Regions from separate parts of the Synechococcus sp. 60AY4M2 genome, predicted to be linked through region 1. Evidence: predicted binding sites of a transcription regulator. Region 1 holds the regulator's gene; the other holds the start of a gene.
The links. Region 1 encodes NtcA, which controls nitrogen genes in cyanobacteria. Its sites were predicted from a motif close to GTANCNNNNGNTAC; they were not measured.

Region 1 (5,273 bases):
TTACGACTGGCTAGACGAGCGGCTGGAGATCACGCCTTTCGTCGATGACGCAACCGGAAAATTCATTCCGCCCCACGTTAACATCTTCTACTGCCTCGGCGGCATCACGCTGGTGTGCTTCCTCATTCAGTTTGCCACCGGCTTTGCCATGACTTTTTACTACCGTCCAACGGTGGCCGAGGCTTTTGAATCGGTCAACTACATCATGACCCAGGTCAACTTCGGCTGGCTGCTGCGCTCCATCCACCGCTGGAGTGCTTCCATGATGGTGTTGATGATGATTCTACACACCTTCCGGGTTTACCTGACGGGGGGGTTCAAGAAGCCGCGCGAGCTGACCTGGGTAACCGGCGTGATCTTGGCGGTACTGACGGTTTCCTTTGGGGTTACCGGTTACTCCCTGCCTTGGGATCAGGTGGGCTATTGGGCAGTCAAGATCGTCTCCGGGGTGCCCAGTGCCATTCCGGTGGTGGGGGATGCCCTGGTCCAGCTTATCCGCGGCGGCGAGGCAGTTGGCCAAGCCACCCTCACCCGTTTCTACAGCCTGCACACCTTTGTGTTGCCTTGGCTGACGGCGGTCTTCATGACGATGCACTTTCTGATGATCCGCCGCCAGGGCATCTCCGGGCCTTTGTGATCCCAAACCGGTTCTTGTGAGCCGGGCACCCTGGATGCATCTTTTCAGAACTTTTGCCCTAGACAAGGAGAATGGCTATGCCGGTCTCAAAGCAAGTGATAGCAACCGAGGCGATTACCCGCAAAGTTGACCTAGACAATCCCAAAGTTTTGGCCAAGCTGAAGAAGAACATGGGCCACATGACCTACGGGGAGCCCGCTTGGCCCAACGATTTGCTCTTTATGTTCCCGGTGGTGATCCTGGGCACTATTGGGGTGATTGTCGGCCTGGCGGTCATGGATCCGGCGGGTGTCGGCGAGCCGGCGGATCCCTTTGCCACGCCGCTGGAAATTCTGCCGGAGTGGTATCTCTACCCCGCGTTTCACATTTTGCGCATTGCTCCCAACAAGCTCTTGGGCATTGCCCTGATGTCGGCCATTCCGGTCGGCCTTCTGTTTGTGCCTTTCATCGAAAACGTCAACAAGTTTCAGAATCCGCTGCGCCGCCCCGTGGCGACGACGGTGTTTTTGATCGGCACCTTGGTCACCCTCTATTTGGGCATTGGCGCCACCTTGCCTCTGGATAAGTGGGTCACCCTGGGCCTGTTCTAGAGGGCAGAATATCGGCTTGATAACTCTGAGTGCAGCAGGCCGGTGGCCGGGCTGCACTTTTTTTGGACGTGGGGGACTTTTCGGCAAACCTGGGGGCCAAGGGATGGTAATATCGCTACGCATTCTTTTGCTGTGACCGCCCATGAGCGTTCCTTCCTCTGCTATCCGAACCTATCGGATTACAGCCCTGGCCGGAGATGGGATCGGTCCTGAAATCATGCAGGTGGGGCGGGCGGTTTTGGATGCGGTTGCCGCTCAGGTGGGGTTTTCCCTCCAGTGGCAGGAGGGCTTGATTGGCGGGGCCGCCTACGAAGCCACGGGGGATCCCTTGCCGCCAGAGACCTTGAAAATGGCCCAGGAGAGCGATGCTGTTTACTTGGCGGCAGTTGGCGACTTTAAGTACGACACCCTGCCGCGGGAGAAGCGCCCTGAGCGGGCTTTGTTGGGCTTGCGGGCGGGCCTGGGGCTGTTTGCCAACTTGCGCCCGGTGAAGATCTTTCCGCAACTGGTGCAGGCCTCTTCCCTCAAGCCGGAGGTGGTTGCCGGGATCGACCTGGTGGTGGTGCGGGAGCTCACCGGCGGCATCTACTTCGGCCAACCCAAAGGGATCTTCACAGATGCCAAGGGATCCCGGCGGGGTGTGAACACCATGGCCTACAGCGAGGCGGAGGTGGATCGCATTGCCCGTGTGGCTTTTGAACTGGCCCGCAAACGCCGGCGCAAGCTCTGCTCGGTGGATAAAGCCAATGTCCTGGAAGTGTCACAACTGTGGCGGGAGCGGGTTACCGCCATTGCGGCTGAGTACCCCGACGTGGAGCTGTCCCACCTGTACGTCGATAATGCTGCCATGCAGTTGGTGCGCTGGCCCAAGCAGTTTGACGTCATTCTCACGGAGAACCTCTTCGGGGATATCCTCTCCGACGAGGCGGCGATGCTGACCGGGTCCATCGGCATGTTGCCCTCTGCCTCTTTGGGATCCTCTGGCCCTGGGGTGTACGAACCCGTACACGGGTCAGCCCCAGATATTGCCGGACAAGACAAGGCCAACCCCATTGCCCAGGTGCTCTCCGGGGCAATGCTGCTGCGCTACTCCTTGGATCAGCCCCAGGCTGCCGACCGCATCGAACAGGCCGTCGAGGCGGTTTTGGCCCAGGGCTACCGCACTGCCGACATCTACTCTGAGGGGATGACCCTCGTCGGCTGTCGGGAAATGGGGGAAAAGATCTTGGCTGCTCTGGCCCAGCAGCAAGCCTCCCCCCAAGGATCGCTCTCAGCCCCTGGTGGTTGAGGGGAGGTTCCCTCGTCGCTGCCCTGCCCTGGTGGCACGGCTACTCCTCTCCCAGAGGGAGGGATTGTCCCGACTGGTAAATTCCTGGAAACGGCCCTAGGGGCAGCTTCTCCCCCTAGACAAAGCGATGGCCAAGCTGCATTGGGTCGTGGACGGTGATCTTTTTCTTGTGGATGGAAATGTAGTTCTTCTTGCGCAGCTCCCCCAACAGACGAGTGATGGTGACGCGAGTGGAGCCGATCGCTTCCGCAATGGCCTGGTGGGATAGCTTGAGATCGATGGTGACTCCATTGGGGCCGGGCACCCCGAAGTCGCGGCAGAGGATCAGTAGAAAGCTGACCAGACGGGATCCCATGTCGCGGTGGGCCAGCGTCTCGATCATCATCTCCGTCTGCAAGATGCGGGAAGACAGGCTCTTGAGGAGCAACATGGAGAGCTCAGCGTTCTCCCGCAAGGATTTTTCCACCTGTTCGATGGGCAGAGAGAGCAGCTCGACGCGGGTAAAGGCCACCGCGTGATAGAAGCGGTCGGAGCGCTGCCCCGTGATGAAGGAGAGCACCCCAAAGATGCTGTTTTCCCGCAGGAGAGCGACGGTAATTTCTTCCCCCATTTCGTAGACCCGCGAGAGCTTGACAGCTCCTTTCACCAAAAAGTAAACCCGCTCCGCCGGATCCCCAGGAAAGAAGATGGTCTTACCGCGCTCAAACGTTTCGATAACCGGAGGATGGTGAGGCCCTCCCAACTGTTTGAAGGCTGCAACCAGAGATTTTTCTGCAATGGCCACTGCCATATTCTTCAACCTTTTAAGGTCAGTTTATCCCTTAGAATCAACCCAACAAGATCAGCCAGGAGTGCCGGGGTTGAGCTGCCCGCTATTGACCCAAGCCACCCTTGACTCAAAAATGACCTCGGCGGCAAGATTATCCTAAGCTAAAAGACTCTGCTTGGATATCTTTGTAGCAGGAGCTACATCTTTGAAGTCTTGTCTCCTGTCCAAGATATGCCTCTAGCGCACTGTTTTGGGACGGTGCAGGCGGGAGGTGCGAGGAAAGTTATATGGGGATCGCGCAGGGTGGGGTTGCCGCCCCTTCTCAGCTAAGCCGTCAGCATTTCACGGTGCGGATGCCGGAGCCGGCCAATCACCTTTTGGAGGTGGAACTACAGATCCAAGAGGTGGATCCAGAAGTACCTCTGCAACTGCGGCTGCCGGTGTGGACGCCGGGATCCTACCTGGTGCGGGAATATGCCCGCCATGTGCAAGAGTTTCAGGCAGCAACGGAGCAAGGGATCCCTTTGGCCTGGCGGAAGGTAGATAAGCACACTTGGGAGATCGAGCCGCCCCGCTGTTCGGCTGTCGCGATCCGCTATCGGGTCTACGCCTACGAGCTGACGGTGCGCACCAACCATTTGGATCTCACCCACGCCTACTTCAACGGGGCGGCGCTCTTTCTCTACGTGCCCGGTCGCGAGCGGGAGCCCTACACCTTGACGATAATCCCTCCCAAACCCGACTGGCACGTCGCCACCAGTTTGCGACCTTTGAGGTCTTCTTCTGAGGATGCTGCTTCCGGCCAGTCTTTTGTGGCGGCAGACTACGACGAGCTGGTGGATAGCCCGGTGGAGGTGGGCCTGCACCAGTTGCGGTCGTTTGCGGTGGAAGGGATCCCTCACTACTTCGTGGTCTGGGGAGCGGGCACCCTAAATTTGGAGCAAGCGGTGGCCGATGCCGAGAAAATTGTCCGGGCCACGGCGGCGTTTTTTGGCGAGCTGCCCTACGACCGCTACTGGTTTATTGTGCATTTGTCAGCCGGGGGATTTGGCGGCCTGGAGCACAAGTACAGTGCCACCCTCAATTATTCTGGACTGGAGCTGCATCAGCCCCACTCCTACCGCCGCTTTTTGGCGCTGCTGGCCCATGAGCTTTTCCATGCTTGGAACGTCAAGCGGCTGCGCCCTCTGGCTTTGGAGAAAATTAACTACAACCAAGAAAACTACGTGGACTGTCTGTGGTTTTGCGAGGGGGCAACCAGCTACTACGAAAATGTCATCTTGCTGCGGGCAGGGATCCTCAGCGCCGAAGATTTTTTAAAGATCCTGGCCGAGCAAATTGGCCGGCTGCAGCGCACTCCAGGTCGAGCCGTACAATCGCTGCGAGAATCCAGTTTCGACGCCTGGATCAAGCTCTACCGTCCCCACGAAAATAGCCTCAACAGCCAGGTTTCCTATTACCTAAAGGGCGCTTTGGTCTGCTGGCTGCTAGATCTGCACATTCGCCACCTCTCAGGGGGGCAGGGATCCCTGGACACGGCCCTGCGGGATCTGTGGCAGCGCTTTGGTCGGACAGAGAAAGGCTACAGCAACCAAGACTTGCAAGAGGCGTTTGAGCGGGCAGCCGGCGCCGATCTCAGCCCCTTTTTCGCCGCCTATGTGGACGGCACGGAAGAGCTAGACTACAACGCCTACCTCCACCCCTTTGGCCTCACCCTCAAGGTTCACTTCAGCCGACCCAACCCTCCCCCCTACCTGGGCCTCAACTTCAACGGCGAAGGCAATCGCATCAGCGCCGTCGAGATGGGATCCCCCGCTCAAAAAGCCGGCATCTGGGCTGGCGATGAGTTGGTGGCCTTGGATGGCTTCCGGGTAAGCGCTGCCAACTTGCCAGAACGCTTGGCGGCCTACCAGCCCCACCAAACCATTTGTCTTAGCGTCTTCCAAGGCAATCAGTTAAAGCACTTTTGGATCCCCTTGGATCCACCCC
Region 2 (5,273 bases), 2.7 Mb from region 1:
TAGCCGCCTAGCTCCCCTCTCCCTCAGGGAGAGGGGCTGGGAGAGGGGCCGGGGGTGAGGGGGACTACCTCAAGCTGATTTTGCCTCAGACAAATTCGCCTGGATCACCTCCCGGTAGTGGGACTTGGGCTTGACACCCACCACCTGAGCCACCAGCTCCTTGTTTTTGAAAAACTGCACCGTCGGCGTGCAGGTGACCCCCCCTGCCTCGGCGATCTCCGGGTCTTTCTCGATGTCGATCTCCACCACATGCAGCTTGTCGGCAAACTCTTCGATGACCTTGTTCAAGATCAGCTTGAGGGCATGACAAGGGGCACAGGTGGGGGCGGTGTACTTGACCATCAGCAGGCGATCGCTTTCGTGGTAGAGCCGCCGCAGGGCATAGCTCCCCTCGTGGCAGGTCTGGCTGAAGTCGAGGTCATCTTGCACCTCCTGCTCAAAACTGGCCTCCTCAACAGCCGAGTCTCCCTCCGGCTCTACCTCGACAGCAGAGGCAGAAGCGGGCTCAAGATGGCTTTGAGGGACGACGTGATACTCCTGTGCCAGGCCGTGTTCGGAGAGCCAGCGCTCCGCCAGCATGGCCGCCATACAGCCGGTGCCGGCAGCGGTGATGGCCTGGCGAAACTCGTGATCCTGCACATCCCCGGCGGCAAACACGCCCTCTACACTGGTGGCTACAGATCCTGGGCGGGTGACAATGTAGCCCACTTCATCCAGTTCCAGTTGCCCTTTGAACAAGTCGGTGTTGGGCTTGTGGCCGATGGCGTAGAACAGGCCGCCCACTGCCATCTCCCGAATCTCGCCCGTCTGGTTGTTGCGCACCTTCACCCCCGTCAGGCGCAGGCCGTCGCCCAGAACCTCCACCGCCTCCGTGTGCCAGTGGACGGTAATCTTGGGGTGGTTGAGCACCCGGTCTTGCATGGCCTTGCTGGCCCGCATCTTGCCACTGCGCACCAGCATGTGGATATGGGATCCAAACTTGGTCAGGTAGGTGGCCTCCTCACAGGCGGTATCGCCGCCGCCAATGACCACCAGCTCCACCCCCCTAAACATGGGCATGGCCCCATCGCAGACGGCGCAGGCCGACATGCCCCGGTTCCAGTAGATCTCCTCTCCGGGCAAGTGCAGGCGCTTGGCCGTGGCCCCGGTGGCAATAATCAGGCTGTGGGTGCGCACTTCCCGTTCGTCAGAGCGAACCACAAAAGGCCGCTGGCTCAGATCCACAAAGGTGACGTCCTCGGGGTAAAGCTCTGCCCCCCACCGCTGCGCCTGGGCACGCATGTTTTTCATCAGTTGGGGGCCACTGATGCCCTCGGGAAAACCCGGAAAGTTCTCCACCTCGGTGGTGGTCATCAACTGCCCGCCCGGGATCCCGCCCACCTGAAACCCCTCAAACACAACCGGCTTCAGGTTGGCACGCCCGGCATAAATGGCCGCCGTAAACCCAGCAGGGCCAGAACCAATAATCACCACGTTCTCAACCCGACTTTGCTCTGTCATCCGATGTCGCTCCTTGCTGTTGCTGAAAACTAAACCAAACTCATAACGACTACGTTTTAGCCTAACACGAGCTGGTACCCTCGGCGAGGCTGGAGCTTGTTAGTCCCATTTTCGCTTTCCTCTAGCTAGGGGGACAGGGTTTTGTCTCTGTCTGGAGGACAACAGGGCAGAAACGCCTGGCTGAGAGGCGCGATGGCCAACCTCTGGAGCAGAAGGCCAAAGCCAGGGCAATTTCGTATCAGAAACTACAAAATGCTGAGATCGGCTTTTCTAGGATGGGTGAGCGCTTTTGGCCCATTCAAGTCGAAGCGTGGGGATCCCGTCTACCTTTGATTACCCCAGTCTCAACCGCAACCCAATCAGGAGAGAGTAATGGCATCCACGCCCCAAGATGTGCTTCAGATGATCCAGGACAACGATGTCCAGATGGTGGATCTCAAGTTTGTGGATCTCTTTGGCACCTGGCAGCATGTCTCCTTCCACTCTTCAATGCTGACGGAGCAAGTTTTTAGCGAAGGGCTGCCCTTTGATGGCTCCAGCATCCGGGGCTGGAAATCCATCAACGAGTCGGACATGTACATGGTGCCAGACCCCAAAACGGCCTGGATCGACCCCTTTTTCCAAGTGCCTACCCTCAGCCTCATCTGCAACATCATTGAACCCCGCACCGGCCAGCCCTACAGCCGTTGTCCTCGGAGCCTAGCCATGCGGGCTGTGGCTTACCTGCAATCGACAGGCATTGCCGATACGGCTTACTTTGGGCCCGAGGCGGAGTTTTTCATCTTTGAAGATGTACGGTTTGACCAAACTCAGAACGCCGGCTACTACTTCGTCGATTCCATTGAGGGCCGCTGGAACTCAGGCCGGGAGGAGAAAGGGGGCAACCTGGGCTACAAGCCGCGCTACAAAGAAGGCTATTTCCCTGTGCCGCCCACCGATGCCCACCAAGACCTCCGCACCGAGATGCTGCTAACCATGGCCAAGTTGGGGGTGCCCATCGAAAAGCACCACCACGAGGTGGCCACTGGCGGGCAAGGAGAGCTGGGCTACCGCTTTGCCGACCTGCTCACCTCTGCCGACTACATGATGATTTACAAGTACGTGATCCGGAACGTGGCCCGCAAGCACGGCAAGACGGTGACGTTCATGCCCAAGCCCCTCTTCAATGACAACGGCAGCGGCATGCACACGCACCAGTCCCTCTGGAAAGACGGCCAGCCCCTGTTCTACCAAGAGGGCAACTATGCCGATCTCAGCGAAACGGCTCTCTACTACATCGGCGGCCTGCTCAAGCACGCCCCGGCCATCCTGGCCTTCACCAATCCCACCACCAACTCCTACAAGCGCTTGGTGCCCGGGTTTGAGGCGCCGGTAAACCTGGCCTACTCGCAGGGCAACCGCTCGGCTTCCATTCGCATTCCGGTCACGGGCAAAAATCCCAAGGCCAAGCGGCTGGAGTTTCGCTGCCCCGATGCCACCTGCAACCCCTACATCGCCTTCTCGGCCATGTTGATGGCCGGCTTGGACGGGATCAAGAACAAGATCCACCCCGGCGAGCCCCTGGACAAAGACATCTACGATCTAGAGCCAGACGAGCTGGCCAAGATCCCCTCCACGCCCGGATCCCTGCTGGATGCTCTGGAAAACCTGCAGAAGGATCACGCTTTCTTGTTGGAGGGAGGTGTCTTTACCGAAGATCTCATCGAGGCCTACATCGAGTACAAAATTGACAACGAGATCAACCCCATCAACCTGCGGCCTCACCCCTACGAGTTCGCGCTCTATTTCGACGCCTGATTCTCATCTAAACCATTAGTTCTCGGCCAAGGCTTTTGAACGGGATCCCTTCTTGCTGGAGGGATCCCTTTTTTGTGCCTGCTCTGGTACTCTGGGTGGGGGTGCTGAAGTTTACAGACTCAGGGGGGGTTTGGATGGGATGGCTTATAGCTCTTATTATTTGGGTCCTTATTCTCTTAGGCCTTCTGGCGCTTGTTGTCTATCTAGAGAAGCTAGCTGACTATCTAGAGAAGAAGCGTCGGGAAGCTTTGGAGCAGGTGGCCAGGAGCCTGGGCATGTCGTTTTCAGCAGAGCTACCCGAAGGGATCCGCTCCCGCTTGCTTCAGGCAGGCTTTAAACTATTTGAACAAGGCTACGATCGACGTTTCTACAACTCAATGTCCAAGCGGCTAATCGATGGAACTGAGATCGGTGCCTTTGACTATCAGTATAGGTACCCCAGCGGCAGGGGCAAGAGTCGCAGGATTGTCTGGGGCAAGAGTCGCGGCACTCATTGCCAGTCTGTTTTCTGGGCCTATTGCGAAGATCTACGGCTACCTCATTTTCGGCTACATCCGAATATTCCCCTGTTTCATGACATTGCCAAAGCCTTTGGCATGCAAGATATCAACTTCGAGGGCCACCCTCGGTTTTCCCGCAGCTACCTTTTGCGCGGAGAAGATGAGGCCAAGATTCGCCTGCGCTTCCATCCTAGGTTTCTTAGCTTCTTGGAGCAGCATCCTCCTTGTTGCGCTGAGGGATCCGGGCCGCAGCTTATTGTTTGGCGGGACGACCAACAGGTGAGTCCAGAAAAAATGGCAGACTGGCTGCGCTTCGGGGAAGAATGGGTGCAACGACTGCGGCTGCGTCGCGTTTAACTCTCTGGATCGTCCCTCAAGGCCACTCCCTGGGTATGATGAGAGGAAGAGTTTAAAAAACGTAACGTGTCTTCCTCATTGTCCCAGGCGGTTGTTCTCATTACAGGGGCCACAGGGGGAATTGGCAGTGCCCTTGTGCCTCTCTTGGCCCAGGCCGGAGCCCATCTGGTGCTGGCGGCGCGGCGAGAGGATCCCTTGCGCACGCTGGCGGAGAAAGCGATGTCCCTGGGGGCTGCCTCCGGGCTGGGGATCCCTGCCGATGTGACGGATTACGCTCAGGCGGAGGCCCTGGTCAACCAGACCCTCCAAAGGCACGGGCGGATCGACGTGGTGATCAACTTGGCCGGAGCCGGGATCCTCAAGCCTGCCCAGCACATTACCCCTGTTGAGCTGGAGCGGATGCTGGCGGTCAACCTCAAGGGCAGCTTCTGCACCAGCCAACTGGTGGCCAACGCCATGCGGGAGCAGAAGTCCGGCCATATTCTCAACTTCCCCGGCATTCTGGGCCGCCACCCCATGGCCATGGCCTCGGCTTATTGTGCTGCCAAATTTGGCGTGGTCGGCTTTACCAAGTGCATGGCCGATGAGCTAAAGCGCTTTGGGGTGCGCTTTACCCTGTTTTACTTTGGCGGCATCGACTCGCCCTTTTGGGATCCCATCAGCCTCAAGGTGCAGCGGGACAAAATGCTCAGCCCTGCCACGGCTGCCGAGGCGATTCGCTTTGTCCTGACGATGCCTGCCAATGCCGTGCCCAACGAGGTGGTGTTGCAGCCGGAAAGCCACCAGTTTCTCTAAGGCTTGCCGAGTTCTGGAAGAAATCCCTGCTGCAGGATCCAGAGCTGGCACAAGTCGGTATTGCCAGCGGGAACTTCCCCAGGCAAGAGAGGGTGGGTTGGGGCTGGCCAGATCTCCTTGCGGCCCTTTGGGCAGATTGCCTCCATAATCAGGAAGACGTCCAGCCGGGGGCCTAGCCGATGGAGGCCATACGCTCACTTGTGCAAGAGGAGCCCATCCTCTCCTTTGCTCTGTTGCTGGGGGTGATCCTGGTGGTGCCGCCGCTATTTGAGCGGCTGCGCCTGCCGGGGTTGGTGGGCCTTCTGGTGGCGGGGATCGCCCTGG

Region 2: the regulator NtcA is predicted to act here: its motif matches at 1,736-1,749, upstream of glnA (type I glutamate--ammonia ligase).

What each region holds. Positions count from the first base shown of each region.
Region 1 covers NZ_AUMZ01000001.1:2,983,340-2,988,612, reverse strand. The annotation lists gene petB (cytochrome b6) at 1-637, shown strand, start outside; gene petD (cytochrome b6-f complex subunit IV) at 715-1,227, shown strand; gene leuB (3-isopropylmalate dehydrogenase) at 1,370-2,515, shown strand; gene ntcA (global nitrogen regulator NtcA) at 2,631-3,305, opposite strand; gene SYN60AY4M2_RS13055 (PDZ domain-containing protein) at 3,572-5,273, shown strand, end outside.
Region 2 covers NZ_AUMZ01000001.1:332,594-337,866, reverse strand. The annotation lists gene purL (phosphoribosylformylglycinamidine synthase subunit PurL) at 1-3, shown strand, start outside; gene trxB (thioredoxin-disulfide reductase) at 70-1,500, opposite strand; gene glnA (type I glutamate--ammonia ligase) at 1,873-3,297, shown strand; gene SYN60AY4M2_RS01445 (hypothetical protein) at 3,573-4,154, shown strand; gene SYN60AY4M2_RS01440 (SDR family oxidoreductase) at 4,221-4,949, shown strand; gene SYN60AY4M2_RS01435 (cation:proton antiporter) at 5,150-5,273, shown strand, end outside.